2 regions of the Streptomyces sp. NPDC005017 genome follow, and region 2 is predicted to be linked to the other one. Evidence: riboswitches for the same ligand, from Rfam matches in the RefSeq annotation. Region 2 holds a riboswitch; the other holds the start of a gene.

Region 1 (15,865 bases), on a different contig from region 2:
CGTACCGTGAGCGCGGCAGCAGGATGCGGGTCTGGGCCACGCACGCCTGGCCGTTGTTCATCCACGCGGCCGGGACGATGCCCGCGACGGTCGTCGCCACGTCGGCGTCCGGCAGCACCACGGCCGCCGACTTGCCGCCCAGCTCCAGCGTCACCCGCGTCAGACGACGCGCGGCCACCTCCATCACCCGCTTGCCCGCCGCGACCGACCCGGTGAAGGAGACCTTGTCCACCCCGGGGTGCCCGACGAGGTACTCGCTGACCTCCCGGTCGGCGGGCAGGATCGACAGCACCCCCTCGGGCAGCCCGGCCTCACGGGCGATCTCGCCGAGCAGATACGCGTCCAGCGGCGCCTCCGGCGAGGGCTTGAGGATCACCGGGCAGCCGGCCAGCAGCGCGGGCGCCAGCTTGGCGGCGGCGACGAACTGCGGGACGTTCCAGGGCACCACGGCCGCGACCACCCCGACCGGCTCGCGCCGCACCATGATGCGCCCGAGCACACCGTCGCGCCGCTCCTCGTGGGTGAACCCCCGCGCGACCGTGATCGCCGCGTCCCACACCATCATCGCGCCGAGCGCCTGCGCGAGCACGCTCCAGGAGTACGGCGACCCGTTCTCCGCGGAGATCACCCGCGCGATCTGCTCGTGTCGGGCGGCGATGCCGTCCCTGATCCGGCTGACGACCGCGATCCGCTCCTCCAACGGCAGCCGCGGCCAGGGTCCTTCGTCGAACGCCCGCCGCGCCAGGGCGACCGCGTGGTCCACGTCCCCGGCCGACGCGTGCGGCACCCGCCCGATGACCTCCTCCGTGTGCGGCGAGATCACCTCGATGACGTCTCGTCCGAGCGGGTCGGTCAACTTCCCGCCGATGAACAGCTGTCCATGCTCCACGATCTCCGTCACGGCCGAACGCCTCCCCGGGCAGCCAGTTCTGACGATGTATCAGAACTGATACCAGTTCTAGTTGCAGTAAGCCAGGCAGCCGCGGCACGAGGGAGCCCGCCCGCCGGGGCGGGACAGGGCGCGACGGAGGGCCGGACCTACGGACCGCCAGGCCGACAGGCCGGCAGGTCGGCAGGTCGGCATGCTGACGGGCCAGCAGGCAAGCAGGTCGGCATGCTGACGGGCCAGCAGGCAAGCAGGTCGGCATGCTGACGGGCCAGCAGGCCGCCAGGCCGACAGACCAGCAGGTCGACATGCCGACGAGCCGACGGACCGGCGGACCGACATGCCGACGGACGCGAAGCCTGGAAGCGCTCCCCGCCGACCCGGAACCCCCGAGCACCCCGAACACCCCCGACCGCACAAAGCACGGAACCCCGAGCCCCCGACCACCGGGCCACACCCCCTCCGCCAAACGGTGGAGTCCCAAATGCGATGCCCGGAATATCCCAATTCCGTCCGTATGATCGTCGTGCATTCTCGAGAGCTGATCTCTTCCCGGCGACACGTGCGTCAACGGCAGACAAGGGGAGAGAGGTGCGTGGCTTTCCAGACCCCCTTCCCTGGAGAAACACATGCGCGTTGTAGTGACCGGCGGCAGCGGCTTTCTCGGCTCGCATCTCTGCGATGCCCTGCTGAGACGCGGGGATCAAGTGGTCTGCCTGGACAACTTGTCGACAGGCGACCCCAGGAACGTCGAACATCTGCTGCACGACCCCGCATTTGAGTTCATGCACGTCGATGTCAGCGTCACCGCCGAGGTCCCCGGCCGGGTCGACGCCGTCGCCCACCTGGCGAGTCCCGCCTCGCCGCCCGACTACCTGCGACAGCCGCTGGAGACCCTCGCCGTCGGCAGCAGGGGCACCGAGAACGCCCTGCGCCTCGCGCGGGAGAAGCGGGCCCGCTTCGTACTCGCGTCGACCAGCGAGGTCTACGGCGACCCCCTGATCCACCCCCAGGCCGAGTCGTACTGGGGCAACGTCAATCCGGTCGGACCGCGCAGCGTCTACGACGAATCGAAGCGATTCGCCGAGGCCGTCTCCGTGGCCTATCACCGCACCCACGGCGTCGATGCCGGAATCGCCCGCATCTTCAACACCTACGGCCCGCGGATGCGCCCGCACGACGGACGGGTGGTCTCCAGCTTCATCACCCAGGCCCTCATGGGCGAGCCGCTGACCATTTACGGCGACGGAAAGCAGACCCGTAGCTTCTGCTATGTCGACGACCTCGTCCGAGGCCTTCTCGCACTGCTCGACTCGGGAGAACTCGGCCCCTTCAATCTGGGAAACCCGGTGGAACAGACCGTCACGGAGCTGGCCGAGAAGGTGCTCGAGCTCACCGGCTCACCGTCCCCGGTCGAGTACCACCCGCTGCCCGTCGACGATCCCTGCCGCCGCCGTCCGGTGATCACCCGGGCACGGGAAGTGCTCGGCTGGACGCCCGAGGTCGGTGTCGAGGACGGGCTGCGCCGGACGGTCGAGTGGTTCGCCTCCCGTCCCACCGAGCTCTCCGCCGCGGCCGCCGCGATCCGCGGCGGCCAGGACGAGAGCACCCCACTGCCCGCCGGATACCTCGCCGCCGTGCCCACGCTCCGCCCGGGCGACCCGGCCGCCGCGCTTCCCGAGCGCCGCACCGAGGCCGCTCCGGAACCCGTCTCGGACGCCCCGGCCCCCGCCACCGCCCCCTTCTGAGGACGCCCGGTCCCCTCCGCGACGCCCCGCGCCGCTCCGAGCCCCTCTTCCCGCCTCTCCTCCCCCTTCACTCCCGGCCGGGCAGGGCACGGCACCCCGTGGCCCGCTCCGCCGGCTGCTCCCCGACCGGGCGGCCGTGAGGACGTCGCGCCGCCACCCCGCACACTTCGGAGCGCGCCCACATGTCTTCGACGGACCCCGGCCTCGTGGACGAGGCCCCAGCCACCGGTCTGCTCGTTCCGGGCAGACCCAGATCCGGGGACCCGCTCCAGGACCAGATCCGCGAGCTGTCCCTGGGCGCCGTCGCCGGGATCTCCGCCGACGGCCCGGTGTTCTCCCGGCCACCCCGTGAACTCCCCACCCGGCCGGGCAGTTTCGTCCGTCAGTTCCGCAGGGCGGACCGGGCGAAGGTCGCCCTCCTCACCCTCGGCTGGCTGGCCGGACTGGTCGCGTTCTGGGTCTGGTGGCTGCGGCCCGAGCACCGGGCCGGCTGGTTCGGCCTGAGCATCAACAGCGCGCTGCTGCTGTACCTCGTGCTGCTGCCCCTGTACTTCTTCCTCACGGTCGTCCGGCTGCGCCGCTTCGACCCGCGGATCGCGGTGCCCCGGCTGCGCACCGGGTTCGTCGTCACCCGCGCGCCCTCGGAACCGTGGGAGATCGCCCGCACGACGCTGGAGGCGATGCTCCGCCAGGACTTCCCCCACAGCTACGACGTGTGGCTGTGCGACGAGGACCCCACCGACGAGATCCTCGACTGGTGCGCCGCCCAGGGTGTGGGGGTCTCGTGCCGCCGGGACCGGCCCGACTACCACCGCGCGACCTGGCCCCGCCGCACCCGCTGCAAAGAGGGCAACCTCGCCTTCTTCTACGACCACTGGGGCTACGAACGCTACGACGTCGTGGCCCAGTTGGACTGCGACCACGTGCCGGCTCCCACGTATCTCCGCGAGATGGTGCGGCCGTTCGCCGACCCGGCCATCGGATACGTGGCGGCGCCCAGCGTGTGCGACTCCAACGCCGGGGTCTCCTGGTCGGTCCGGGGCCGGCTGCACCGGGAGGCCGTCTTCCACGGAGCGGTGCAACTGGGTCACAGCGCCGGTCTGGCCCCCATGTGCATCGGCTCCCACTACACGGTGCGCACCGAGGCGCTGCGGGACATCGGCGGTGTCGGGCCCGAGCTCGCCGAGGACTTCTCGACCACGTTCCTGATGAACTCGGCGGGCTGGCACGGGGCGTTCGCGATCGACGCCGAGGCGCACGGCGAGGGCCCCATCACGTTCGGGGCCATGGTCACCCAGGAGTTCCAGTGGTCCCGCAGCCTCGCGGTGATGCTCCTCGGCCTGCTGCCCCGCCACCTCGGCCGTATGCGGGGCGCGCTGCGCGTGAGGTTCGCGTTCGCGCTGCTGTACTACCCGCTCCTCGCCCTGACCACGGTGGCCGGCATCGCCCTGCCCCCCGTCGCGGCGGTCACCGGGCTGCCGTGGATGAACGTGAACTACCTGTCCTTCCTGGCGCACTACTGGGTGTTGTCCGTGTGCATGATGCTGCTCATCGTGCTGGTGCGCAGACGCGGCCTGCTCCGGCCGGCCAAGGCTCCCGTGGTGAGCTGGGAGAGCGTGCTGTTCAGCCTCTCGCGCTGGCCGTTCGTCGCCTGGGGTGTGGCCGCGGCGGTGTGGCAGCGGCTCCGGCCCAGGCCGGTGGTCTTCAAGGTGACGCCCAAGTCGGCGGACGGGCTGGAGCGGCTGCCGCTGAGGCTCGTCGCGCCCTTTCTGATCATCACCACCACGTTGTCGGCCTGTGCCGTGATCGGTGAGCTGACCGGCCCCGCGGCGGGCTACGTGTTCCTGTGCATCCTGGGCTCCTTCACATACGCCCTGGTCTCCCTCGCCGTCACCGTGCTCCACGTCGGCGGGATGGCCCGCGGCGCGGGCGTCTCGCGGTTCCGGGCCCTGCGGACGGCCCGGCTGCCCATGTTCCTGGGACTGCTCGCCCTGCTGCCGCTCGCGCTGGCCGTGGGGCTGTTCCCCGTCTACGCGGCCGGCCTCTTCGCCTGGTGACCCCGGCCCGGGCCGTCCCCCACCCCTCAGACCTCCCGCGAAGGGATCCTGCATGTCCCCCATGACAGTCCTGGTCACCGGCGGCGCCGGTTTCATCGGCAGCCACACCTGCGTGGAACTCCTGGCGCACGGACACGAGGTCGTCGTCGTGGACGACCACTCCAACAGCGCGCCCGAGGCGCTGGAACGGGTCGCGAAGATCGCCGGCCGCCCCGTCACCACCTACCGGGCCGACCTGCGGGACCGGAGCGCGCTGGACGCCGTCTTCGCGGCCCACGCCGTCGACGCGGTGATCCACTTCGCGGCGAAGAAGGCGGTGGGCGAGTCCGTCGAGATCCCGGTCACCTACTACGACATCAACGTGGGCGGGACGACCGCCCTGCTGTCGGCCATGCAGGCGCACGGTGTGCACCGGCTGGTGTTCTCCTCGTCGTGCTCGATCTACGGCGACGCGACCAAGGTGCCGCTGACGGAGGCGGATCCGGCCGCGCCGACGAACCCGTACGCCTCCACGAAGTGGATCTGCGAGCAGTTGCTGGCCGACATGTGCCGCCGTCTGCCCGAGCTGAGCGTGCTGGCGCTGCGGTACTTCAACCCGGTCGGCGCCCACCCCTGCGGGCTGCTCGGCGAGGACCCCCGGGGCATCCCGAACAACATCATGCCGTACCTGGCCCAGGTCGCCGTCGGCCGCCGTGAGCGGCTCAGCGTCTTCGGCGACGACTACCCGACCCCGGACGGGACCGGTGTCCGTGACTACATCCACGTGATGGACGTGGCCGAGGGTCACCGCTGCGCGCTGGAGCACCTCGACGACGAGAAGGGGATGCGGGTCTTCAACCTCGGCACGGGTGTGGGGTCGTCGGTTCTCGACCTCGTCAACGCCTTCGCGCGTGCCTGCGGACGCCCCGTCCCCTACGAGGTGACCGGACGGCGGGCGGGCGACGTCGCCGAGCTCGTCGCCGATCCCCGCGCGGTGGCCGCGGCCTGGGGCTGGACCGCGAAGCGTGATCTCGGCGTCATGTGCCGGGACGCCTGGCGCTTCCAGGAACTCAACCCCGCCGGCTACGCGGCCGGCTGACAGCTACCCACGACAGGAGCACTCTCATGCGCATGACCGTCATCGGGACGGGATACCTCGGTGCCGTGCACGCCGCGTGCATGGCGGACATCGGGCACGAGGTCCTCGGCGTCGACGTCGACGTCGAGAAGATCAGAGCCCTCACCGAGGGCAGACCACCCTTCTTCGAGCCCGGACTCGACGAGGTGCTGACGCGCGCTCTGGCCTCGAAACGGCTGCGGTTCACCACCTCGCTCGAGGAGGCGGCGCGCTTCGGCGAGGTGCACTTCGTCTGCGTCGGCACACCTCAGCGCGCCGATTCGGGTGCCGCCGACATGCGTCACGTCGACAGCGTCGTCGACGGTCTCGCCGCCCGTCTGGAGGACTCCTGCCTGATCGTGGGCAAGTCCACGGTGCCGGTGGGAACGACGGCCCGTCTCACGGCCCGGCTCGCGACGGCCCGGGACGTCGAGCTCGCCTGGAACCCGGAGTTCCTGCGTGAGGGCTTCGCGGTGGAGGACACCCTGCGGCCCGACCGGATCGTCGTCGGCGTCACCTCGGCGCGCGCCGATCGCACCCTGCGCGAGGTGTACGCCCCGATGCTGGCGGCGCGGATCCCGTATCTGAGCACCGACCCGGCCACCGCGGAGCTGGTGAAGGTCTCGGCCAACTCCTTTCTCGCCACCAAGATCTCGTTCATCAACGCGATGGCGGAGATCTGCGACGCGGCCGGCGCCGACGTGGTCACCCTCGCCGACGCGCTCGGCCACGACTCCCGTATCGGGCGCCGCTTCCTGCGGGCGGGCCTCGGCTTCGGGGGCGGCTGCCTGCCCAAGGACATCCGGGCGTTCGCCGCGCGGGCCGAGGAGCTGGGCGTCGGGGACGCGCTGAGTTTCCTCGGCGGTGTCGACGCCGTCAACCTCCGCCAGCGCCGGCGTACGGTCGACGTCGCCCGCGAGCTGGCGGGCGGGTGCCTCACCGGGCGGCGGATCGCGGTCCTCGGCGCCACCTTCAAGCCGAACAGCGACGACGTACGGGACTCGCCCGCCCTCGCGGTGGCCGCCGCCGTCCACGGTGAGGGGGCCGAGGTCCGGGTCCATGACCCGGAGGGCATCCACAACGCCCGGCTGGCCCACCCCGAGCTGCGCTACGAGAGCGAGCCGGCGGTGGCCTGCGCGGGCGCGGACGTCGTGCTGCATCTGACGGAGTGGGACAGCTACCGGGAGCTCGACCCGGACAAGATGGCCCGGGTGGTGCGCAGTCCACGGCTGCTCGACGCCCGCAACAACCTCGACGCCGCCCTGTGGCGGTCGGCCGGCTGGACCGTCCGCGCGCTCGGCCGCTCGGCGCCGGCTCTGGCTGCCGCGGCACTGTAGCGGCGTCGCAGCACGCGCCCCGCGGCCGGACCGGCCGCGGGGCGCGGTGGATCAGGCCTCGGGCCGCGGCCGCGGGGTGGGTGACCCGTCGGACGGACGCGGCGGAGCTGCGGCGCCCACCAGCGTTGTGGTGCTCAGCCGTTCGCCGAAGTAGTCGACGGGGCCGGGGTCGACGCCGACGGAACGCAGCGGCATCGCGCCCGCCAGCAGGCCGCCGCAGGTGGCGACGAGGTTGCCGGCCCCCGCCCGGTCGGTCACCGGTGCGGCGGCGTCGACGAGGCAGGGGTCCTCGGTCGAACCGGTGGGAACGGTGCGGTGCTCCTCCTGGCCGGACGAGTCGCGCCAGTCGTCCAGCCCGGCGAAGACGTCGTCGCCCCAGACCAGCTTCCACGGGCCCGTGCTGTAGTAGTCGTTGCCCTGGATCCGGACCCGGTCCTGACCGAAGAGGGTGTCGGAGTCCAGGACGGGCGCGCCGTCCGTGACGAGGATGTTGTTGCGGATGGTGACGTTCCTGATGCCCGCGCGCAGCCGCAGCGCCGGTGCCCGCTCGCCCCCTTCGGGGGACCGCTGGAGCACGGTGTTGTTGTAGATGTCCAGGTCGCGCAGGCGGGTTCCGTAGGCCACGATGCCGCCGTAGACGGGCAGTTTGCGGGCGTCGTCCCAGCTGTAGTTGAACCGGACCGTGTTGTCCTTGTGCATGTTGGTCGGTTCGCCCGAGTAGACCAGGAAGCCGGGGCCGTCGTTGCCGTAGGCCAGGTTGTACTGGAGCACTGAGTGGGACACGTTGTTGTCCAGCCCGAAGCCGCCGCCGTCGACCTGCGATCCGGTGCGGTTGCGGTACGCCATGTTGTTCTGGATGACCACACGCGTCGAGTCGTACGTCCAGATGCCCTCGGGGCCCTCGTCGGCCCGGGCTGAGGACTTCGCGCCGTTGTCGTAGGCCGCGGACCGCTGGACGACGGCCTGCCGGATGCTGCCCAGGACCATGCCGCTGCCGGTGTTGCGGTCGTGCTCCTTCGGGTCGCCGGAGTTCGCGTACGCCCGGACCCTCGTGATCGTGACCTTCTGGTGCGCGTAGTCGGGGTCGTCCGCCTCGAAGCGCGGCCCCACGGTGACCAGTCCGGCGTTCTGGTTGTGGTGTGTCGCGGAGTCGGTGACGGCGACGTCGCGGAATCCCAGGGACCCCGCGGCGGCGGCGATGCTGATGCCGTTGCGGAACCGGGAGACGTCGACGCCGGAGATCCTCACGTGCGCCAGCCGCCTGCGCTCGTCGAGGTCGTTGAAGAACCTGATGCCGTCCTCGTGGCGGCGGGAGGCGGAGTCGCCGGTGATCGCCAGGTTCCGGATCTCCACTCCGCTGGTGTTGTGCACCGCGATGCCCGCCGTCCCGCGCGTGGCGATCGTGGCCTTCCCGGCCCCGTAGGAGTCGATCACGACGGGCTCGCGGACGCTGCCGGCCTCCTCCGGTCCGATGGTCAGCTCTCCGACCAGGCGCCGGCCGCCCTGGAGCCGCAGCCGGTCGCCCGGCTCGAACGACACCTCGTCCGCCCTCTTCAGGGTGCGCCAGGCGGACTTGGGGGACAGGCCGTCGTTGTCGTCGTCGCCGTCCGGGCTGACGTAGAACGTCAGGGAGTCCTCCGTCACGGGCCGAGGTGGTGTGTAGGGCTTCAGCGCGCTGCACCCGCAGAGCAGTGCGGCCGCGGTCAGGGTCGCTCCGGCGGCGCGCGCGAAGCCGGCCGGGCGGCCGGACGCACGCCTCGATGTGACGGCCCGGGGTCCTTGCAGCGTCATCACAACATCCCTATCTGCCGTACTTCACTACTTTTGCAGCAAGATGCCAGAAACAGACGCATACGCTGACGGGGCGCGCGGGCACCCCCGTCCCCGCCGGCGGATCGGATGGCATGACTATCTGACGGATCATCAGTTCTGGCTATAGTGGACGAGGGCCCCTCTGACGGATCTCCGGGGAGAAGGAGCGGTGTTCGGTGCGTGCGCTCGGCGTGCGGTGCGGAGGGTCACGTGGCGGAGCCACCTGTCCCTTCGCGCCGTGCGCCGCGGGTGCGTGCCGGGCGTCGCGACGCCGCGGAGATCCGCCAGAAGGGCCCTAGGCCCACGGGGAGGCCTCTGTGCGGTGTCCCGGACGTCCGGTCGAGCGGGGGAGAGCCGATGGCGGGAGTGGTCGATCACGGCGGTGGCGTACGGGGCGTCGAGGTGCCGATCCCCGACAACCCGCTGGGGCACACGCTGGTGTACGTCGTCGACACCGACCGCGGCCCGGTCCTGGTCGACACCGGCTGGGACGACCCCGCCTCCTGGGAGGCGCTCGGCGAGGGGCTCGCCGCCTGCGGGACGTCCGCCGAGGAGGTGCACGGCGTCGTCGTCACGCACCACCACCCCGACCACCACGGCCTGTCCGGCAAGGTGCGGGAGGCGTCCGGCGCCTGGATCGCGATGCACGCGGCCGACGCGGCGGTCGTACGCCGCACGCGCGAGAGCAGCCCCGGGCACTGGTACGCCTACATGGCCGCCAAACTGGCCGCGGCGGGCGCCCCGGAGGCCCACGTGGCGCCCCTGCGCAAGGCGCGCGGCCCGCTCCCCGGCCTCGCACCGGCCCTGCCCGACCGCGAGATCGTCCCCGGCGACCTCCTCCCCCTGCCCGGCCGCCGCCTGCGCGCGATCTGGACCCCGGGCCACACCCCCGGCCATGTCTGCCTGCACCTGGAGGAGCGCCACCCGGCCGGCCGGCCCGGCCACGGCCGCCTGTTCAGCGGCGACCATCTGCTGCCCGGGATCTCCCCGCACATCGGCCTCTACGAGGACCCCGACGACACCACCGTCACCGACCCGCTCGGCGACTACCTCGACTCCCTGGAACGGCTCACCCGACTCGCCCCCGCCGAGGTGCTCCCCGCCCACCAGCACCCGTTCACCGACGCCTCCGGCCGGGTCCGGGAACTCCTCGCCCATCACGAGGCCCGGCTGAGCGGCCTGCTCGCCCTGCTCACCGAGCCCCTCACGCCCTGGCAGCTCGCCGAGCGCATGGACTGGAACCGGCCCTGGTCCGAGATCCCCTACGGCTCCCGCACCATCGCCGTATCGGAGGCCGAGGCCCACCTGCGGCGACTGGTGAAACAGGGTCGGGCGGAGGCCGTGCCGGGCAGCACCCCCGTGGCCTACGTGGCGGTGTGACAGGCGCCCCACGGCCACCCGCCCACGGGCCGGTAAAGTGACGGCGTCGTCATCACACCCGTACGGGGGGAAGCCGGTGCAATTCCGGCGCTGACCCGCAACCGTGAGCAGGAAACCCTGCGAGCCGGACTGCCCCGCAACGGAATCGTGACCGGCTCACGCGCGTCGGCAGCCGCCGCCGCACGGCACCGTCGAGGTATACGGGGCCGAGCCGCCCGGGGTCGTCCCGTGCTGCCCGGCTCCCCTAGGGGAGAGGCACCCTCCGATCATGATCGTCCGCCGCAGCGCAGCGGCCCTGGCCGCCGCCGTCGCCGTACTCGGTGCCGCCGTGCCCGCCGTCGCCGCCCCCTCGCCGTCACCGTCGGCGCAGCTCCCCGACGGCCTGTACGGCACCGGCGACCCGACCTACGACGGTGTCTGGCGGCAGTCGCTGACCCTCCTCGCACAGACCGAGCAGAACGTGGTCCCCGCCCCGAAGGCGGTCGACTGGCTGGCCGGACAGGCCTGCGCGAACGGCGCGTTCGCCTCCTACCGCCCCGACCCGGCGAAGGCCTGCGACGCCAGGACGATGCTGGACACCAACGCCACGGCCGCCGCCGTCCAGGCCCTCACCGCCACCGGCGGCGAGGAGAAGGTCGCGGGCAAGGCCGTCGCCTGGCTGAAGTCGGTCCAGAACAAGGACGGCGGCTGGGGCTACAACCCCGGCGGCGCCAGCGACGCCAACTCCACCTCCGTCGTGATCGGCGCCCTGGTCGCCGCGGGCGAGCGGCCCGACAAGGTCGTGAAGGCCGGCAAGTCCCCCTACGACGCCCTGCTCACGCTCGCCCTGCCCTGCGCGGGCGAGGACGCGGGCGCCTTCGCCTACCAGCCCGACAAGAGCGGCAAGCTGTTCGCCAACGCCGACGCGACCGCCGCCGCCGTCCTGGGCTCCCTCGGCGAGGCCCTGGCCGGGACGAACGCCACCGCCGACAAGGCCGCGCCCTCCTGCGCGAAGCCCGGCGACCGCGAGCGGGCCGCCGCCAACGGAGCCTCCTACCTCGCCGGTGCCCTGGCCGAGGACAAGCACCTGATGTCCTCGATGCCCGGCGCCGAGGACCAGCCCGACTTCGGCAACACCGCCGACGCGGTGATCGCCCTGGCCGCCGCCGGCTTCGGCGAGCAGGCCGCGGCCTCCGCGCGCTGGCTGGAGTCCAACGCCCTGACCTGGGCCGCGCAGAGCGGCCCCGCCGCCTACGCGCAGCTCGTCCTCGCCGCCCAGGCCGGCGGCATCGACCCGCGCGCCTTCGGCGGCGAGGACCTGGTCGCCCTGCTGAACGCGACCGGCCCGGCCCCGACGGAGGCGAGCCCGTCCCAGAGCGCCGGGACGAAGGACAAGGAGCACGAGAAGGACGAGGACGACGAGGGCGTCAGCGTCTGGTGGATCGTCGGCGTCGGCCTGGTCGGCGGCATCGGCATCGGCTTCCTGATCAGCGCCCGCCGGAAGCCCCGGCCGTGACCCTGCGGTCCCTCCAGCCGTCCGGGAAGGCCCGGTTCGTCCCGGCCATCCTGGCCGCGCTGCTGCTCACCCTCACCGTCGCGGCCCAGTCCGCCCACGCCACCGGCTACCGCTACTGGTCCTTCTGGGACCGCGACGGCGCCCGCTGGGTCTACGCCACCCAGGGCCCGGCCACGGCCCGCCCCTCGGACGGCGACCTCCAGGGCTTCCGGTTCGCGGTCAGCGAGGACTCCCAGGACGCCGACCAGCCGCGCGGCGAGGCCGACTTCGCCACGGTCTGCGCGGACACCCCGGCGCGGGAGGGCAGGAAGCGCGTCGCGCTGGTCCTCGACTTCGGCACCCCCGGGGACGCCCCGTCCGGCGAACGGCCGCCGCCCGCCCGCACGGTGTGCGCGAGCGTCGAGCCGGACGCGACGACCGCCGAGGCCCTCGCCTCCGTCGCCAAGCCCCTGCGCTACGACACCAACGCCCTGCTCTGCGCCATCAGCGGATACCCGCGCCAGGGCTGCGGCGAGCAGGTGTCGGGCGGGGACGGACCCGCCGCCGAGGCGAAGGACGGGAACGGGACCACCGCCGGCGGGACCGAGGACGACGGCCCGTCCCTCGGGCTCGTCGCCGGTGTCGGCGTGGTCGTCCTGCTCGGCGCCGCCGGACTCTGGCAGGCACGCCGCCGTGCCTGACCGGACGGCCACCGCGCTCCACCCCGGTGCGTGGTGGCTGTGGGCCTTGGGACTGGGCACCGCGGCCACCCGCACCACCAACCCCCTGCTGCTCGCACTGCTCGTCGCCGTCTCCGGCTATGTCGTCGCGGCCCGCCGCCCCGACGCCCCCTGGGCCCGTTCCTACGGCGCCTTCGCCAAGCTCGCGCTCGCCGTGATCGGCGTCCGGCTGCTGTTCGCGGTGTTCCTCGGCTCGCCGATCCCGGGCACGACGGTCCTGCTCCGACTCCCCGAAGTGCCGCTGCCCGACTGGGCGCAGGGCATCCGTCTGGGCGGCAGGGTGACCGCCGAGGGCCTGGTCTGGGCGCTCTACGACGCCCTGCGGCTGGCGGCGCTGCTGATCTGCGTCGGCGCCGCGAACGCCCTCGCCAACCCGTCCCGGCTGCTGAAGTCCCTGCCGGGCGCGCTGTACGAGACCGGTGTCGCCGTCGTCGTGGCGCTCACCTTCGCCCCGAACCTGATCGCCGACGTGCAGCGCCTGCGGGCCGCGCGCCGGCTGCGCGGCCGTCCGGACCGCGGCGTCCGCGGACTGCTGCATGTCGGACTGCCGGTGCTGGAGGGCGCGTTGGAGCGTTCCGTCGCCCTCGCCGCCGCGATGGACTCGCGCGGATACGGCCGTACGGTCCAGGTCCCCGCCGCGGTCCGCCGTACGACGACGGCGCTGACGATCGCCGGACTGCTGGGCGTGTGCGCGGGTATGTACGGCCTGCTCACGGCGGCGGGCGGCAGCTACGGTGCGGCCGTGCTGGTCGCCGGGCTCGGTGCCGCGGTCGCCGGACTCCGGCTGGGCGGCCGCCGCACGCCGCGCACCCGCTACCGCCCCGACCGCTGGGACGCGCGGGCCTGGCTGGTCGCGGGCTCGGGCGCGGCGGTGGCGGCGCTGATGTCCGTCGCGGCGGTCCGCCTGCCCGGCACCCTGAAGCCCGGAGTGATCCCGCTGGTCGCCCCCGAACTGCCCCTCTGGCCCGCGGCGGCCTGTCTGCTGGGCCTGCTCCCGGCGTTCGTCACGCCTCCCCCGAACCCGCCGCGGTCCCCGCAGCCACCGAAGTCCCCCGAGGAGCCGTCGTGATCCGCTTCGAGGACGTCTCCGTCACCTACGAGGGCGCTGCCGAACCCTCGGTGCGGGGCGTCGACTTCGAGGTCCCGGAGGGCGAACTCGTCCTGCTGGTGGGCCCGTCGGGCGTCGGCAAGTCCACGCTCCTCGGCGCGGTCGGCGGCCTGGTCCCGCACTTCACCGGCGGCACCCTGCGCGGCCGGGTCACGGTGGCGGGCCGCGACACCCGTACGCACAGGCCGCGCGACCTCGCGGACGTGGTCGGTACGGTCGGCCAGGACCCGCTGTCCCACTTCGTGACGGACACGGTGGAGGAGGAACTCGCCTACGGCGTGGAGTCGTTGGGCCTGGCCCCGGACGTGATGCGCCGCCGGGTGGAGGAGACGCTGGACCTGCTGGGCCTGGCCCCGCTGCGGGACCGTCCGCTGGCCACCCTGTCCGGCGGGCAGCAGCAGCGGGTCGCCATCGGGTCGGTGCTCACGGCGCACCCGGACGTCCTCGTCCTCGACGAGCCGACCTCGGCGCTGGACCCGGCGGCGGCGGAGGAGGTCCTCGCGGTCCTCCAGCGCCTGGTGCACGACCTGGGCACGACGGTCCTGGTGGCCGAGCACCGCCTGGAACGGGTCGTCCACTACGCCGACCGCGTCCTGCTGCTCCCTTCCCCCGGTGCCCCGCCGGTCCTCGGCACCCCGGCGGAGGTCATGGCCGTCTCCCCCGTCTTCCCGCCGGTCGTGGGCCTCGGCCGTGCGGCGGGCTGGTCGCCGTTGCCGCTGACGGTCCGCGACGCCCGGCGCAGGGCGGGCGACCTGCGCGAACGACTGCGCGACCAGGACCCGTACGCGGTCGTGGATCATCCGGCGGAGCCGCGGGAGTTCCGGGTACCCCGGCCCGAAGCGGCGCTCCCCGCCCCGGCGATACCGGCCCCCGGCCGCCTCCGCCGCCTCTTCGCCGGGCGCCGGAACGCCACCACCACGGCCACCGCGGCCGCCACGCGGACCCCCGACGCCGGCCCCGCCTCCCCGGGCGGACCCGTCGCCGAGGCCCGCTCCCTGGCCGTGCGCCGCGGCCGCGTCCCCGCCCTGCGCGAGGTCGACCTCACCGTCACCCCGGGCGAGACCATCGCCCTGATGGGCCGCAACGGCGCCGGGAAGTCGACGCTGCTCTCCGCGCTGGTCGGCCTGGTCGAGCCCGAGTCGGGCACGGTCCGCACCGGCGGGGCCGTCCCGCACCGCACACCGCCGCGCGAGCTGGTCCGCCGGGTCGGCCTGGTCCCCCAGGAACCGCGCGACCTCCTCTACGCCGACACGGTCGCGGGCGAGTGCGCGCAGGCGGACCGGGACGCCGGGGCCGAGCCGGGCACCTGCCGCGCGCTGGTGTCGGAGCTGCTGCCGGGTGTCGCGGACGAGACCCACCCCCGCGACCTCTCGGAGGGCCAGCGGCTCTCCCTGGCGCTGGCGGTGATCCTCACGGCCCGCCCGCCCCTGCTCCTGCTGGACGAGCCGACCCGGGGCCTGGACTACGCGGCCAAGGCCCGCCTGGTCACGCTGCTGCGCGGCCTGGCGGCCGAGGGCCACGCGATCGTGCTGGCCACGCACGATGTGGAACTGGCGGCCGAGCTGGCCCACCGGGTCGTCATGCTGGCCGACGGAGAGGTGATCGCGGACGGCCCGGCCCAGGACGTGGTGACCTCCTCCCCTTCCTACGCGCCCCAGGTGGCGAAGATCCTCGCCCCGCAGAAGTGGCTGACCGTGGCCCAGGTAAGAAGGGCCCTCGGATGATCCCCGCCCCGAAGACCCGGACGACCCGGACGACGCCGAAGACGCCGAAGCCCCTCAGGACCGGGAAGACCGGGGCGAGGCCGGCCCCGGACGCCTCCCGCCAGGCCCGCGCGGTCCGCCTCGGCCCCCGGTCGAAGGCGTCCCTCGCCCTGGTGAGCGCCGTCGGTGTGGCCTCGCTGACCTGGTCCTTCTTCGCCCCTCCCGAGGCCTCGGCGGTGGCCCACGCCCAGGACGCGCCCTGGCTGTTCGCGGGTGTGCTCGCGCTGCTGGTGCCGGTGGTCGCGGCGACGATCGCGGAGTCGGGCCTCGGCCCCAAGGCCGTGGCGATGCTCGGCATGCTGGCGGCCGCGGGCGCCGCCCTGCGCCCGATCGGCGCGGGCACGGCGGGCATCGAGCCGATGTTCTTCCTGATGCTGCTCAGCGGCAGGGTCCTCGGTCCGGGCTTCGGCTTCGTCCTGGGCTGCGTGACGATGTTCGCCTCGGGCCTGCTGACGGGCGGGGTG
Region 2 (15,865 bases):
TCGTACTTCTTCCAGCGGGCGGAAGTGCGCGACCACGCGGACGTCGGCGCGGCGGCGGCCCGCCCGGACCCGGACCGACTGCACGCCCGGGACCTCCATGGCACGGTCGCGCAGCACCATCGCGGCCGCGGCCCGGTCCAGGGCGGCTCGGACGTCGGCGGCGGGGCGGCGCATGGTCAGCAGTCCGCGGAGCCCGGGTGTCACGGCGAGGACCAGCAGCCACAGGCCCAGGGCCGCGGCGACGCCCGCGCCGACCAGGACCCAGGTGTCGTCCAGGGGCCGTTCGGCGAGCTGGGCGGCCAGTTCGTCCCGCCACTGCATGGCGGAGCGGCCCGCGCGCACGGCGGCGACGTCGTAGAGGAAGAAGCCCGCGACGACGAGCAGGAGCAGGGCGGCCACGGCGGACGGGACACGCCGGGCCGACCAGAAACGTCGGGCGGCCCGCTTCGGGTCCGGCCGCGGCGTGGGCGCCGGGTCGGTGTCATGGCCGGCGGGCGGCTTCTCCAGGACCGGTACGGGCCTGGTCGTCCCCTCGCCGTGCTGGGGTTCGCTCATCGCGTCCTCCCCTTCGCCACGCCGTGTCCGGGCGCGAGGTGCAGCCGCTCCACCTGGACGGCGACCTCGGGCACGTCCATTCCCACCAGCGCGCCTACCCGCTCGGCGACACGGCGACGCACCGAACGGCAGCGGGCCGCGATGTCGGTGGGGTAGTCGAGCTCCAGATGCACCCGGATGTGCGCCGCGTGCCGCCCCTCGTCGGCGGGGACGCGCGCCTGGCGTACGACCACGTTGGCGTGCGGCGCCGCGGCCGGGGGCGGCAGCGTGCCGAGCGCCTCGCGTGCGGCCTGCGCGGCGACCTTCGCCACGACCCGGTCGGCGATCCGTGTCGCCCCGCGCTCGGCCGGCGGCACGGGGGCGAACGGCCTGCCCGGCTCGCCCGTCCCCTCGCTCACGGGGGTCACCGCCTGCGTTCGTCACGCGGACGGAAGAAGTCGCCGAGCTCGAAGTCGCCCTCCAGGAACCGGCCGACACCGAACCCGACCGCGCCCAGGGCGGCGACGAGCAGGAAGGCACCGAAGCCTCCGAAGTAGCCGGCGAAGCCCAGGGCCATTCCCGCGATCATGCCGACCACGGCCATGCTCATGGTGCGCTCCCCTCAGCGGCACGGCCGTCCGGCCCGCCGCGCGTCACTGGATCCGGGGCTCCGGCTCCTCGTCCTCTTCGTCCGGCAGCTTCACGTCGCTGACGGCGATGTTGACCTCGACGACCTCGAGGCCGGTCATCCGCTCGACGGCCGCCACGACGTTCTCGCGCACGTCCCGCGCGACGTCGGCGATGGACACGCCGTAGTCGACGACGATCTCCAGGTCGAGCGCGGTCTGCACCTCGCCCACCTCCGCCTTGACCCCGCGGGTCACCGACTTGGAGCTGCCGGGGACACGGTCGCGCACGGCACCGAAGGTGCGGCTGATGCCGCTGCCCATCGCGTGGACGCCGACGACATCGCGGGTGGCCATTCCGGCGATCTTCTCGACCACACCGTCGGCGATCGTGGTCCGCCCTCGTCCGGCGGGGTCGCCGCCGCCGCGCCTGGTGGCCTTGCGGGTCTGTACCGGGGCCTCCAGCTCGCCCTCGGAGCTCTGCGTCCGGTTCCGGTCCGTGGTGTCGGTCATCGCCGTACGTCCTTTCCGGTCGTCGTTCTCTCGCCCACGGTATGCGCGGATGCCCCGATTCGCGCCATTTATGCGGCAGGCTGGAGGAATGACGGCGGAACGGTGGGCACGCGCGGTACGCGAACAGGTCGGCCTGGGCAGACTCCTGCCCCTGGGCGTGGCGCGGGACGGGGCGTGGATCGCGGAGAGCGCGGCCGAGACGGTGCTGCGCGGGGCCGCCGACGGGGTTACCGGGGTGCGGCTGGGCGCCCTGCGGATCGCGTTGTCCGACCCGGACAACGGCGGGACGCCCGCCGTGCCGCCCCCGCCGAGCGGACTGCCGCCCGGGCCGCTGCGCCTGTCGGCCGACTTCACGGCACACGTCGCCGAGCCGCTGCCCACGACGGCCTCCCGGCTGCGCACGGCACTTGCGGCCGCCGCGACGGACGGCGTGGGGCTGACCGTGACGGAGGTCGACCTGCACGTCACGGGCCTGTGGGACGAGGAGCCGGAGCCGCGGGACCCGGGTAGCGAGAAGGCCCCGGAGAAGATCGCGCCTCAACCGGCGCAGACGGGTGACGAGGAGACCCGCGTGGCCGCCGCCGCACTCTCCGTCCCGGGCGTCTCCCGCCTCACCGGCACCCTCGGCGGCCTGGGCCGGGCCGTCCACATCGAGGACGGTCCCACCTCAACCCCGTCGCTCCCCCGCCGCCACATCCGACTGGAGCTGGCCGTCCGCTCCCCCCACCAGCCCCTGAAAGTCGCCCAGGAGGTCCGCACAGCCGTCACCACAACCCTCCCGGACACCCCGACGGTGACCATCGTGGTCACAGCAACGGACTGACCCGCCCCAATAGGGTCGCGAGGAACTGCGCGACCCCACAGAGGGACCGCGCCCAACCCCCAAGGGACCCGGGGAACTACGCGACCAGCCACACGCAACCCGCACCAGACACCCCACAGAGGGGCCCCGCCCAACCCCCCAAGGGACGCGGGGAACTACGCGACCAGCCACGAACGGCCCGCACGCGAGCCCCCGGAGAGGGACCGCGCCCAACCCCCAAGGGACCCGGGGAACTGCGCGACCAGCCACGAACGGCCGACACCCGACACCCCACGGAGGGGCCCCGCCCAACCCCCCAAGGGACGCGGGGAACTGCGCGGCCAGCCACGAACGGCCCGCACGCGAGCACCCCGGAGAACGCCCCCGGGGCAGAACCGCCGAACCGCCGGAGGTCAGTCGCCCAGGCCCGCAAGATCCCGCAGCCGCCGCGCCTGCGCCTGCCTCTCCGCCGCCCGCTGCGCGTCGTACGTCCGCGCCTGCGCGCCCAGCAGCAGCGCCTTCGTCTCCACCACCGCGTCCCGCGGAGCGGCAAGCAGCGCGGCGGCGAGGTCGTCGACCGTGGCGTCGAGCTGCGCCACGGGCACCGCGAGGTTCGCCAGCCCCGTGTTGACGGCCTCCTCGGCCAGCACGAAGCGACCCGTCGCGCAGATCTCCAGCGCACGGGCGTACCCGACGAGCGACACCAGCGGATGCGTACCCGTGAGGTCGGGCACCAGACCCAGGCTGGTCTCGCGCATGGCGAACTGCACGTCGTCGGCGACGACGCGCAGGTCACAGGCGAGGGCGAGCTGGAAACCGGCCCCGATGGCATGGCCCTGGACAGCGGCGATGGACACGATGTCGCTCTGCCGCCACCAGGTGAAGCCCTCCTGGAACTCGGCGATGGCAGTGTCCAGTACGGCGTCGTCACCGCGCGCGAGGTCGATGAAGGACGGTTCGCCCTCGATGCCCTCGGGCGTGAACATCTGCCGGTCGAGGCCGGCGGAGAAGGACTTGCCCTCACCGCGCAGCACGACCACCCGGACGGAGCCCGGCAGTGACCGCCCGACCTGGGCGAGCGTCCGCCACATGGCGGGGCTCTGCGCGTTGCGCTTGGCCGGGTTGGTCAGGGTCACCGTGGCGATCGCCTCGTCGACGGTGAGCCGTACGCCGTCCTTGTCGAGAACCGGGTCGAGCGAAGCCATGGGGCGCCTCCGATGGGTGCGGTCAGCGGAGGATGCCGTAGAACGGCATCCATAAGTGACTGCACAGTAACCACCCGGTCGACCGTCTGACCGACCGGGTGGCCACCATCACGCCTTCGGCGCCACCCGACTGGTCAGGCCGTAGCGGCCTTCTTGCCCCGGGTCGCCCCGCCACGCCCACGGAGCGTGACGCCCGACTCACTGAGCATGCGGTGCACGAAGCCATACGAGCGGCCGGTCTCCTCGGCCAACGCCCGGATGCTCGCACCGGCGTCGTACTTCTTCTTCAGGTCTGCCGCGAGCTTGTCGCGCGCGGCGCCGGTCACCCGGCTGCCCTTCTTCAGAGTCTCGGCCACCCGTGCCTCCTCATGGGAAGTGCGCTCTGGTCCCCTCATGATCACCCCTCCCGGGCTCCATGGCCACCCATTCGGCAAGGTCCGTACGGAAGGGATGTGACGACAGGAGTCCGTCCCCACATACGGAATCCAAGGTTCCGCGAGTCGGCGGACTTACCGCCGAACGGGTTCCTCCGCGAAGTACCAGGTCAAAGACGCGAGCGGCCGAGCCCCTGATGACCAAGGACTCGGCCGGAAAATCGTTGTAGGACACACCTCGGTACGAGGAGATCTCACACAGATGGTGGATCACCGATGGGCCGAATGATCCATACCCAGCGGATCACCCGTTCGATCAAGCGAGGGCGACGAGGTCCGCGTAGTCGGAACCCCACAGATCCTCCACGCCGTCCGGCAGCAGGATGATCCGCTCCGGCTGGAGCGCCTCGACGGCTCCCTCGTCGTGGGTGACCAGGACGACGGCGCCCTTGTAGGTGCGCAGCGCGCCGAGGATCTCCTCGCGGCTGGCCGGGTCGAGGTTGTTGGTGGGCTCGTCCAGCAGCAGGACGTTCGCCGAGGAGACGACCAGGGTGGCCAGGGCCAGCCGGGTCTTCTCGCCGCCGGAGAGCACACCGGCCGGCTTGTCGACGTCGTCGCCGGAGAACAGGAAGGAGCCCAGCACCTTGCGGACCTCGACCAGGTCCATGTCGGGGGCCGCGGAGCGCATGTTCTCCAGCACCGTGCGCTCCGGGTCGAGGGTCTCGTGCTCCTGGGCGTAGTAGCCCAGCTTGAGACCGTGGCCGGGGACGACCTGGCCGGTGTCGGGCTGCTCGACCCCGCCGAGCAGCCGCAGCAGGGTCGTCTTGCCGGCGCCGTTCAGGCCCAGGATGACCACGCGGGAACCCTTGTCGATGGCCAGGTCGACATCGGTGAAGATCTCCAGCGAGCCGTACGACTTCGACAGGCCCTCGGCGGTCAGCGGGGTCCTGCCGCAGGCCGCGGGCTCCGGGAAGCGGAGCTTGGCGACCTTGTCGGACATCCGGACCTCTTCGAGACCGGAGAGCAGCTTCTCGGCGCGGCGGGCCATGTTCTGCGCGGCGACCGTCTTGGTGGCCTTGGCGCGCATCTTGTCGGCCTGGGCGTTGAGGGCGGCGGCCTTCTTCTCCGCGTTCTGCCGCTCGCGCCTGCGGCGCTTCTCGTCGGCCTCGCGCTGCTGCTGGTACAGCTTCCAGCCCATGTTGTAGACGTCGATCTGGGCGCGGTTGGCGTCCAGGTAGAACACCTTGTTGACGACCGTCTCCACCAGGTCGACGTCGTGGGAGATCACGATGAAGCCGCCGCGGTAGGTCTTGAGGTAGTCCCGCAGCCAGACGATCGAGTCGGCGTCGAGGTGGTTCGTGGGCTCGTCGAGCAGCAGGGTGTCCGCGTCGGAGAACAGGATGCGGGCCAGCTCGATACGGCGGCGCTGACCGCCCGAGAGCGTGTGCAGGGGCTGGCCGAGCACGCGGTCGGGCAGGTTGAGCGCGGCGGCGATGGTGGCGGCCTCGGCCTCGGCGGAGTACCCGCCCTTGGTGAGGAACTCCGTCTCCTGGCGCTCGTACTGCTTGAGCGCCTTCTCGCGGGTGGCGCCCTGGCCGCTGGCGATGCGCTGCTCGTTCTCGCGCATCTTGCGGATCAGGACGTCGAGGCCGCGCGCGGACAGGACACGGTCGCGGGCCAGTACGTCGAGGTCGCCGGTGCGGGGGTCCTGCGGCAGATAGCCGACCTCGCCGGAGCGGGTGATGACGCCGCCGGCGGGCTGGCCCTCGCCCGCGAGGCACTTGGTGAGGGTGGTCTTGCCTGCGCCGTTGCGGCCGACCAGACCGATGCGGTCGCCCTTGGCGACACGGAAGGTGGCGTTCTCGATGAGGACGCGCGCACCGGCGCGCAGCTCGATACCGGAGGCGGAGATCACGGACAGACTCCAGGGCGGAAGGTTGGCGGGACAGACGGACGAGGACGTTCCCGCTGTCTAATGCGCGAGGAGAATGGCCATGGGATTCAGTCTAACGGGCTCATGCAACCGGATTTCCCTCCGTCGCCGGTGACGATGGCCTCATGGACGCCGGGGGAGGGCGGGGCCGCCGGGCCGGTCGCCCCGGACCCGGGGCGTCGGCGGCGAGGGGGCGGGCGCGCAGGCGGCTTCCGGCCAGACGCCGGCCGCGGGACGCCGGGCACGGGGGCGTTGTCAGTGGTGGCTGCCAGACTGGCGGCAGGTGATTCTTCCGGTTCGGTCCCAAGGATTCGTTTCCGACGTTCGTCTCCGACGAGAGGTGATCGGCATGGCAGGCACGGGCGGCGGCGCTCCGAGCATCTATCCGACGGTGCTGTACGCGGACGCCAGGGCGGCGATCCGGCAGCTCACCGAGGGCCTGGGCTTCTCGGAGCTGTCGGTGTACGAGAGCGAGGACGGCTCGGTGCTGCACGCCGAGCTGCTCCAGGGCAACGGCGCGGTGATGGTCGGCTCCAAGGGCACCGGCGGCGTCTTCGACACGGCGATGAGGGACGCCGGCGCCGCCGGGGTGTACGTCGTGGTGGACGACGTCGACGCGCACCACCGGCGGGCCGTGGACCACGGCGTGGAGATCCTGATGCCCCCGACGGACCAGGACTACGGCTCGCGGGACTACATGGCCCGGGACGCCGAGGGCAACATCTGGAGCTTCGGCACGTACACGCCCGCGATAGCCGGCTGAGCCGCCTCAGCTTCCCCCGGTGTGCACCTGGAAGGCCGCGCGGCGCACGGCCTTGGCCAGGGCCGGGTCGGGGTGGGCCGCGGCGAGCGCGACCAGGACCTGCACGGTCCGGGGGTGGCCGACCGCGCGCACCTCGTCGAGCAGGGCGGGGACCGTCGCCTGCACGGCGGACTCCAGGTGCCGCACCAGCATCGGGGCCTCGCCGTGGTCGGCGACGGCAGCGGCGGTGTCGACCCAGAGCCAGGTGGCCTCCTCGCGGGTGAGGATCTCGTAGGCGTCCTCGGGGTCGGTGCCGTCGTGCTCGGCCAGCCAGAGCAGGGCGTACGGCCGCAGGGTCGGCTCGTCGAGCACCGCGCGCACCTCGGGCTCGGCGGGCGCGCCGACCAGGCGCAGCGCGTCGAAGGCCAGGCCGCGCAGCAGGGCGTCCTCACCGCGGGCGGCGCCGATCAGCTCGGTGACGGCGCTGCCGACGGGCCGGGCGGCGAGCCAGGCGCGGTACTCGGCGCGGGCGGCGTTGGGCCGCAGCTGGGCGCAGCCGCGCAGCATGTCCTCGGCGGAGGCCTCGATGTTGCCCGCGGGGCTCTGCGCGGCCACACAGATCTGCTCCAGCTTGACCCAGACCGCCCAGCTGCCGAGCGGGGTGAGGGTGGCCTGTCCGGCACCGCAGGTGAGGGCGCCGACCGAGGCGAGGGCGTGCAGGGCCCAGTCCAGGAGGGGGGCGAGCGGCGTGTCCGCGCCCCGGGGCGGCCCGTCGGGTTCGACGGGCTCGGGCCGGGGGCCGTAGGGGATCTCGCAGCGCTCGGTGCGCAGTTCGGTGACCCTCGCCTCCAGCAGGTCCAGGAGCTGTGCGACGGGGACGAATCCGGCGGACAGCTGGAGGAAGGAGAGCACCTGGGGCATGGCCGAGACGACCTCGGCGACGGCGGCGGGCTCGCCCGCGGCGGGTTCCGGGTGGGCGAGCGACCAGGCGTCGAAGAGGGCGACCCAGCCGCGCAGGACGGCGCTGTCGTCGCGGTTCCAGGCGCGCAGCCGCCAGCCGGGGCGGGCACTGTCGCCGTGCACCTCGATCAGGCCGGCGAGCCGGGCGGTGTCCCAGTCGGCGCGGACCTGAGCGGGGGTCAGTCCGAGTTCGGCCGCGGCCTGTTCGGCGGTCGCGTCGGACAGGGTGGCCCTGCCGTCGGCGGCGCGGGCCCGGCCGGGGCGCAGCGCGGCGTCGGCCCAGCGGGCCACGCGGGCCGCGTCGGCCAGCTGGGTGCGCGCCATTTTGGCCAGCTCCGACGGGGCCGGGGTGCCCTCGGGGGGGCGCGGAGCGGGGCGGCGCGGGCGTCGCTGGTCCGTCGCTCGTGGGACGGCGTCCAGGGGGCGTGGGCGGACGAGTCGAAGCCTGGAGTCGCGCGGGATACGGGACGTCACGGGTGCAGTCTTCCGGTTGACGGTCCGAAAACCCAAACGGAATGTCACGGCGGGCGACGGGACTGGCCAACGCACCGGGTTCCGGGCGCGTCGGGGAGGTGGGAACAGGCCAGTGGTACGGGGTGGAACGGAACGGCCGCGACCGGTGGCGCGCATCACATCAGCGGGGTCAGGAAGCGGCGCATGGCCTCCTGGTAGGCGGCCGGGTCGGGGTTCCACATGGCGCTGTGCGGGGCGTCGGGGACGGTGGTCAGGGAGACCAGGCCCGGATGGCTGTCGGCGAGGCGCCGGGACAGCTGCCAGGGGGCCACGGTGTCGCCGGGGCCGTGGAGGATCAGGGCGGGCACGGCGAGACCGTCGGCCTCGGCGGCACCGCGGCCGGGCTCGCCGTGCAGGCCGGTGCGGCCCTGGGCGGCGCGGACGGCCAGCGGCAGTACGGGCGCGGGGACATGGCGGGCCGCGGCGAGCGCGCGCAGGGTGGTCTGCCAGTCGAGCACCGGGGAGTCCAGCACGAGTCCGGTGACCTTGTCGCGGACCGCGGAGCGCACGGCCGTGTGCAGGCACATGGCGGCGCCGGTGGACCAGCCGTACAGGACGACGCGCTGGGCGCCGTAGCGCACGGCGTAGCGGATGGCCGCGTCCACGTCGCGCCACTCGGTCTCGCCGAGGTGGTTCAGGCCGTCCGGGGAGCGGGGGGCGCCGAGGTCGCCGCGGTAGGCGAGGGCGAGCACGGAGAAGCGGAGGCGGTGCAGGAAGTCGAGGACGTTCAGCGAGAGTTCGCGGGTGGTGCCCAGGCCGTGCACGGCGATGACCCAGGTGTCGCGGGCACCGGGCACGAACCAGGCGGGCAGCGAGCCCAGTTCGCCGGGGACGTCGATGTCGGCGTGCTCCAGGCCGAGGGCGCTGCGGGGGTCGCCGATGTGCACGTTCGGGGTGAGCCACACGTGGTCGCCGGTTTCGAGGGTGCCGTGCGTGACGCGTTCGAGGCGGCGGACCACGGTGTCGGCGGTGTGCTCGGCCGCCTCCATGACCGGGCCGACGACCGCGTGACTGCCGTCCCCGGACAGGCCGTAGGTGCCGGGGCGCAGCGAGGCGAGGTCCCGGGTGAGGGTGATGCGGCCGGCGGCCGTGCCGTGCACGGTGAGCCGGGGCTCGGTGGGCAGCGGCCTGCCGGGCGGCGCCTTGAGCGCGGCGTCGCTGGCGAGGCGTCCGGCGGCGACTCCGGCCGCGCCGGCTGCCAGGGCAACGGTGACGGCAGCGGCCGTCGCTTTGACAGTGCGCACGGGTTCAGTGTCGTGGCGCGGGGACCGGGTGGCCAGTGGACGGGGGCGTTCGAGGGCGCGCGAAGGGGGAGAGACCGCGGCCCGGGGCCCGGTGGCCGGTGAACGGGAGCGTTCGAGGGGCGCGCGAAGGCGGAGAGACCACGGCGTGGAAGCCGGGCGGCCGGTGAACGGGAGCGTTCGAGGGGCGCGCGAAGGCGGAGAGACCACGGCGCCGAGGCCGGGCGGCCAGGGAACGGGGGCGTTCGAGGGGCGCGCGGGGGCCGGGCGGCCGGGGTGAGGGAGGCGTTCGAGGGGCGCGCGGAGGCGGGGAGGGTTCGCCGTGCAACCGGCCGGGGCGTTCACGGCCCGGTGCCGGCGGCGGTCCCGGGGACCCCGTTTCCGTATACGAACCCCGTCTCACGGCTCCCGCTGGCCGTAGCCCTTCAGCCGCTCCCCCACCTCGGCCACCTGTTCCTCCGTGAGCAGGGCCGGGGTCAGGCCCGGGACCGAGGAGGCGGTGAGCCAGAGGCGGCACATCCATTCGAGCTGGGCGGTGCGGTCGTAGGCCTGGTCGAGGGTGGCGCCGTAGGCCATCGTGCCGTGGTTGCCCAGAAGGCAGGCCGTACGGCCGGAGAGGGCGTGGAGCATGTTCTCGGCCAGTTCGGCGGTGCCGTAGGCCGCGTACGGGGCGACCCGGACGGGACCGCCGAGGGCGGCGGACATGTAGTGGATCAGGGGCAGCTCGGGGACGAGGGTGGAGACGGCCGTGGCGTGCACGGCGTGGGTGTGGACGACCGCGCGGGCGTCCGTGGTGCGGTAGACCGCGAGGTGCATCGGCAGCTCGCTGGTGGGGACCAGTTCCCCCAGCACCTGCCCGCCCTCCAGGTCCACCCCCGTCACGTCGTCCGGGGTGAGCCGGTCGTACGGCACGCCCGACGGCGTGACCAGCACGGTGGCGCCGACGCGCACGGAGACGTTGCCGGAGGTGCCGACGACGAGGCCGTCGGTGACGGTGCGGCGGGCCGTCGTCACGAGGCCGGTCCAGGCCTCGGCCTCCTCGGGGAGCACCGGCCTCCCGCGGGGCCCCGCCCCGGCCGGTTCCGCTCCCCCGGAGCCCTGTGTGTCCCGCTGGTCCCGACGCTGCTCAGCCATGCCGTGATCCTGCCAGGCGGACCCGGCCGACGGGGGTGTCCCGCGGCGGGTGACCAGGATCTCTTCGAGGGGTCCGGGAGCCGCCCGCGACGGGCCGCGCGGGGCGCCCGAGGCCGGAGTTCCCGGGGGCGCCGCCCGGCACCGCCCGATACAGGAATCCTCGCTCTCACCTGCGGACACCCCAATGCCCTGTCCAGTTCACCTGCCGTTCACCTGGGTTACGTACGTTCGACTGGCCAATGACCTTCGAACGATTGCCTGGGTAAATGGAAAACCTCTCACTGATCCTCGCGATTGTGGTGGTAACCGCACTTGCGTTCGATTTCACGAACGGTTTTCATGACACCGCCAACGCGATGGCCACCACCATCTCGACCGGTGCGCTCAAGCCCAAGGTCGCGGTGGCCATGTCCGCCGTCCTCAACCTTGTGGGTGCTTTTCTCTCCGTGGAGGTCGCCAACACGATCTCCAAGGGTCTGGTCGACGAATCAGGCATCCGTCCCGAGGTCATCTTCGCCGCCCTGGTCGGCGCGATCCTCTGGAACCTGCTGACCTGGCTCGTCGGCCTGCCGTCGTCCTCGTCGCACGCCCTGATGGGCGGCCTGGTCGGTGCGACCATCGCCTCGGCGGGCATGGGTGCCGTGCACGGTGACGTGCTGGTCACCAAGGTGCTCATCCCGGCGATCGCGGCCCCGCTGGTCGCGGGCCTGGCGGCGATGTTCGCCACGCGGCTCACCTACGTGATGGGCAGGAAGGCCGACGGCAAGGCCTCGGCGAAGGGCTACCGCGCGGGGCAGATCGCCTCCGCCGGCCTGGTCTCGCTGGCCCACGGCACCAACGACGCGCAGAAGACGATGGGCATCATCACCCTCGCCCTGGTCGCCGGCGGCTCCCTCGCCCCCGACTCCGACCCGCCCATGTGGGTCATCCTCTCGGCGGGTGTGGCCATCGCCCTCGGCACCTACCTCGGCGGCTGGCGCATCATCCGCACCATGGGCAAGGGCCTGACCGACCTCCAGCCGCAGCAGGGCTTCGCCGCCCAGACCAGCGCCGCGACGGTCATCCTGGCCTCCTCCCACCTGGGCTTCTCGCTCTCCACCACGCACTCGGTCTCCGGTTCCGTGATGGGCGCCGGCCTCGGCCGCAAGGGCGGTGTGGTCCGCTGGTCCACCGCGACCCGCATGTTCGTCGCCTGGGGCCTGACCCTGCCGGCCGCCGCCCTGGTCGCCGCGCTCGCCGAGTGGGTCACCGGCTTCGGCTCCTGGGGCACCGCGGTCGTGGCCCTCTTCCTGGTCGGCTCCAGCGCCGCCATCTGGAAGGTGTCCCGCCGCGAGGTCGTCGACCACACCAACGTGAACGACACCGAGGAGCCGGCCGGCGTGGTCACCACCGCGATCGCCATGGTCACCCCGCCGCCGGCGGGCACCGCCACCGCGCCGGTCGCCGTCCCCGCCCCGGCGGGTGCCGCCGAACCGGCCGCCTCGCAGGCCACGGCCTGAGCCCCGACCACCCCGGTACGAAGGAATCAGCAGCATGAAGATCGACTGGGCGGCCCTCGGCTCCGTGTTCGGCGTCAGCCTCGTGGTCACCGTGGCCCTCGTGGGCCTGTTCACCCTCGGTGTCGTCGGCCTCTCCCGCCAGGAACGGGCGCAGGAGCAGGGCGGCACCGCCGCGCTGGCCGTGACCGGTGCCTACGCCTGCTTCGCCGCCTGCGCGGCGGCCGTCGGCTACGGCATCTACCTGATCATGGCCTGACGCCCGGAACCTGACGCCGGGCCTCGTGAGGGGGCTGTCACGGACGAGAAGTCCGTGACAGCCCCCTCACGCATGCGCCGCCCCTCGAAGCCCGCCACCGGCCCGCGGCTCACCCCGTACGACCGGCCGCCGTACGACCGGCCACCGCACGACAGCCGGGTCGCCTCCCGGCACACCACGGGAGGTCGTGACGGAACGTCACAAAGGCCGGTCGCGGAAGGCCGCCCGGACAGCGGGCATTTCCGCGCGAGCCGGTCCCCGGGCGCGCCACGCCACGGCGGCGGTGTGGGCCTCGGCACACTCCAGCCGCGCAGGTCAACGGTGAGTTGACGGGTGTTCGAGGGCCGTGGTGGACTGCCCGAGCCATGTACGGCGGCAGAAGAGGAAGCCGGTGCGAATCCGGCGCGGTCCCGCCACTGTCACCGGGGTAGTCATCCCCGGGAGCCAGGAACTCTCACCGCCGGTCTCGTCGAACCAGGGCGTGGACACCCTGAGTGAGGACATATCGCCATGCGCGGCTGCCGTTCGCGGTCCATCACCCCTGCCCCGCCCGCCCCCGCGGCCGGCTGAGCCCGATGCGTGCCGATCGCGTTCACGCGTACGGCGCCGCCGCCGGCCTCCTCGGTGACCTCCTGCTCGGCGACCCCCGCCGCGGGCACCCGGTCGCCGCGTTCGGCCGTGCCGCCGGTGCCGTGGAACGGCTGCTGTGGCGCGACCACCGCGGCTGGGGTGCCCTGCACACCGCCGTGTGCGTCGGCGGCACGGTCGCCCTGGGCGCCGCCGCCACCCGTGCCGCACGCCCCTCCCCCACCGCCTCCTTCGCGCTGACCGCAGCCGCCACCTGGGCCGTCGTCGGCGGCACCTCGCTCGCCCGGGAGGCACGGGCCGTCGGCCGGTCCCTGGAACAGGGCGACCTGGCGGCCGCGCGCGCCCGGCTGCCCCATCTGTGCGGCCGCGACCCGCAGGCACTGGACGCCGACCAGATCGCCCGCGCGGTCGTGGAGTCGGTCGCCGAGAACACCTCCGACGCGGTCGTGGGCGCGCTGGTGTGGGGCACCCTCGGCGGAGTACCGGGACTGCTCGGCTTCCGCGCGGTCAACACCCTCGACGCGATGGTCGGCCACCGGTCGGCGCGCCATCTGCGCTACGGCTGGGCCTCCGCCCGGCTGGACGACCTCGCGGGCTGGCCCGGCGCACGGCTCACCGCCGTACTCGCCGCCGCCGCGGGACCCGACCCGCGCGGTGCCGTACGCGCCTGGCGGGCCGACGCGGCGAAGCACCCGAGCCCCAACGCCGGTCCCGTGGAGGCGTCCTTCGCGGGCGCCCTCGGCGTACGGCTCGGCGGAACCCTGTCCTACGGCGGCCGGGTCGAGCACCGGCCCGTGCTCAACGGGGCGACGGGACGGGACGTCGCCGCGACCGACATCGACCGGGCGGTACGGCTCTCCCGCCGGGTCGGCTGGCTCGCGCTCGGCGTGGGAGTCGCCGCGCGCCTGGTTGTGAAGGGGCGGAAGAGATGAGCGGGGGTCTCCTCGTCGCGGGCACCACCTCCGACGCGGGCAAGAGCGTCGTCACCGCCGGTATCTGCCGGTGGCTGGTGCGCCAGGGCGTGAAGGTGGCGCCGTTCAAGGCGCAGAACATGTCCCTCAACTCGTTCGTGACACGCGAGGGCGCCGAGATCGGCCGGGCGCAGGCCATGCAGGCGCAGGCCTGCCGGGTCGAGCCGACCGTGCAGATGAACCCGGTGCTGCTCAAGCCCGGCGGCGACCGCAGCAGCCAGGTCGTGCTGATGGGCAAGCCGGTCGGCGAACTCAGCGCCCGCGGCTACCACGGCGGCCGGCAGGAGCAGTTGCTCGGCACGGTCCTGGACTGTCTGGCCGAGTTGCGGGGCACGTATGACGCGGTGATCTGTGAGGGGGCGGGCAGTCCGGCCGAGATCAACCTGCGCCGGACCGACATCGTGAACATGGGGATCGCACGCAACGCGCGCCTCCCCGTCCTCGTCGTCGGCGACATCGACCGCGGCGGCGTCTTCGCCTCCTTCTTCGGGACGGTGGCGCTGCTCTCGCCCGAGGACCAGGCACTGGTCGCCGGGTTCCTCGTCAACAAGTTCCGCGGGGACGTCTCCCTGCTGGAGCCCGGCCTCGACATGCTGCACGGCCTCACCGGGCGGCGGACGTACGGCGTACTGCCGTTCCGGCACGGGCTCGGCATCGACGAGGAGGACGGCCTGCGGGTCTCCCTGCGCGGTGCCGTCCGGGAGTCGCGGGTGGCCGCGCCCGTCGGCGAGGACGTGCTGCGGGTCGCCGTGTGCGCGATCCCGCTGATGTCCAACTTCACGGACGTGGACGCGCTCGCCGCCGAACCCGGCGTCGTGGTGCGGTTCGTGGACCGGCCCGAGGAACTGGCCGACGCCGACCTGGTCGTCGTCCCCGGCACCCGGGGCACGGTCAAGGCACTGCGCTGGCTGCGCGAACGGGGGCTCGCGGACGCCCTGGTGAGAAGGGCCTCGGAGGGCCGGCCCGTCCTCGGCGTCTGCGGCGGCTTCCAGATCCTCGGCGAGCACATCGAGGACGACGTCGAGAGCCGCGAGGGGCACGTCGAGGGCCTCGGCGTCCTGCCCGTGCGGGTGCGGTTCGCCCGCGAGAAGACCCTCACCCGGCCGGTGGGGGAAGCCCTCGGCGAGCCGGTCGAGGGCTACGAGATCCATCACGGGGTGGCCGAGGTCCACGGCGGCGCAACGTTCATCTCCGATGACGAAGGACACAGCCTCGACGGCTGCCGGGTGGGCCCGGTCTGGGGCACGCACTGGCACGGCTCCCTGGAGTCGGACGGCTTCCGGCGCGCCTTCCTGCGCGAGGTCGCCGCCGCCGCGGGCCGCCGCTTCGTCCCCGCACCCGACACATCCTTCGCCGCGCTGCGCGAGGAGCAGCTCGACCGGCTCGGCGACCTCATCGAACAGCACGCGGACACGGACGCGCTGTGGCGGCTCATCGAGTCCGGCGCGCCGCAAGGACTGCCTTTCATCCCACCGGGAGCGCCCGCATGAGCACAGTGTTGTTGTTGTCGACCGCCGACACGGATCTGCTGGCGGCCCGCGCCTCGGGCGCGCCCTACCGGATCGGCAACCCGACCCGCGTCGACGTCTCCGAGGAGCTGCCCGGCCTGATCGAGGGCGCGCGGATCGCCGTCGTACGGCTGCTCGGCGGCAAGCGGGCCTGGGAGGACGGGCTCGCCGCGCTGAAGGCCTCCGGCATCCCCACCGTGCTCCTCGGCGGCGAGACCGTGCCGGACGCGGAGCTGATGGCCGAGTCGAGCGTCCCGGCCGGTGTGGTCGCCGAGGCCCTCAAGTACCTCGTCGAGGGCGGCCCCGGGAACCTGACCGAGCTGGCCCGCTTCCTCTCCGACACCGTGCTGCTGACCGGTGAAGGGTTCGCCGCGCCGCGGAAGATGCCCGAGTACGGCGTCCACGGCGAGCGTGCCCGCACCGAGGGCCGCCCGACGGTCGGCGTGCTCTTCTACCGCGCCCACGA

The links. A riboswitch is a leader RNA that binds a small molecule or an ion and turns the genes downstream of it on or off. The one in region 2 is predicted to bind cobalamin.
Region 1: it holds a riboswitch for cobalamin, as region 2 does, so the genes downstream of both, ACFYR0_RS19060 (prenyltransferase/squalene oxidase repeat-containing protein) here and ACFYR0_RS31065 (cobalamin biosynthesis protein) in region 2, are expected to answer to the same signal.

Annotation. Positions count from the first base shown of each region.
Region 1 covers NZ_JBIALD010000011.1:201,260-217,124, forward strand. Annotated here, with positions in the region: gene ACFYR0_RS19025 (aldehyde dehydrogenase) at 1-901, opposite strand, end outside; gene ACFYR0_RS19030 (UDP-glucuronic acid decarboxylase family protein) at 1,516-2,634, shown strand; gene ACFYR0_RS19035 (glycosyltransferase family 2 protein) at 2,817-4,691, shown strand; gene galE (UDP-glucose 4-epimerase GalE) at 4,744-5,769, shown strand; gene ACFYR0_RS19045 (UDP-glucose dehydrogenase family protein) at 5,796-7,124, shown strand; gene ACFYR0_RS19050 (right-handed parallel beta-helix repeat-containing protein) at 7,176-8,915, opposite strand; gene ACFYR0_RS19055 (MBL fold metallo-hydrolase) at 9,294-10,316, shown strand; cobalamin riboswitch at 10,343-10,473, shown strand; gene ACFYR0_RS19060 (prenyltransferase/squalene oxidase repeat-containing protein) at 10,585-11,811, shown strand; gene ACFYR0_RS19065 (SCO2322 family protein) at 11,808-12,491, shown strand; gene ACFYR0_RS19070 (CbiQ family ECF transporter T component) at 12,484-13,599, shown strand; gene ACFYR0_RS19075 (ABC transporter ATP-binding protein) at 13,596-15,362, shown strand; gene ACFYR0_RS19080 (ECF transporter S component) at 15,359-15,865, shown strand, end outside.
Region 2 covers NZ_JBIALD010000027.1:47,128-62,992, reverse strand. Annotated here, with positions in the region: gene ACFYR0_RS31135 (DUF6286 domain-containing protein) at 1-555, opposite strand, end outside; gene ACFYR0_RS31130 (Asp23/Gls24 family envelope stress response protein) at 552-962, opposite strand; gene ACFYR0_RS31125 (hypothetical protein) at 959-1,144, opposite strand; gene ACFYR0_RS31120 (Asp23/Gls24 family envelope stress response protein) at 1,188-1,673, opposite strand; gene ACFYR0_RS31115 (nucleopolyhedrovirus P10 family protein) at 1,762-2,496, shown strand; gene ACFYR0_RS31110 (enoyl-CoA hydratase/isomerase family protein) at 2,889-3,680, opposite strand; gene ACFYR0_RS31105 (helix-turn-helix domain-containing protein) at 3,815-4,036, opposite strand; gene abc-f (ribosomal protection-like ABC-F family protein) at 4,371-5,969, opposite strand; gene ACFYR0_RS31095 (VOC family protein) at 6,337-6,750, shown strand; gene ACFYR0_RS31090 (hypothetical protein) at 6,757-8,163, opposite strand; gene ACFYR0_RS31085 (alpha/beta hydrolase family protein) at 8,319-9,446, opposite strand; gene ACFYR0_RS31080 (class II aldolase/adducin family protein) at 9,843-10,577, opposite strand; gene ACFYR0_RS31075 (anion permease) at 10,844-12,076, shown strand; gene ACFYR0_RS31070 (hypothetical protein) at 12,111-12,332, shown strand; cobalamin riboswitch at 12,665-12,807, shown strand; gene ACFYR0_RS31065 (cobalamin biosynthesis protein) at 12,908-13,852, shown strand; gene ACFYR0_RS31060 (cobyric acid synthase) at 13,849-15,381, shown strand; gene cobN (cobaltochelatase subunit CobN) at 15,378-15,865, shown strand, end outside.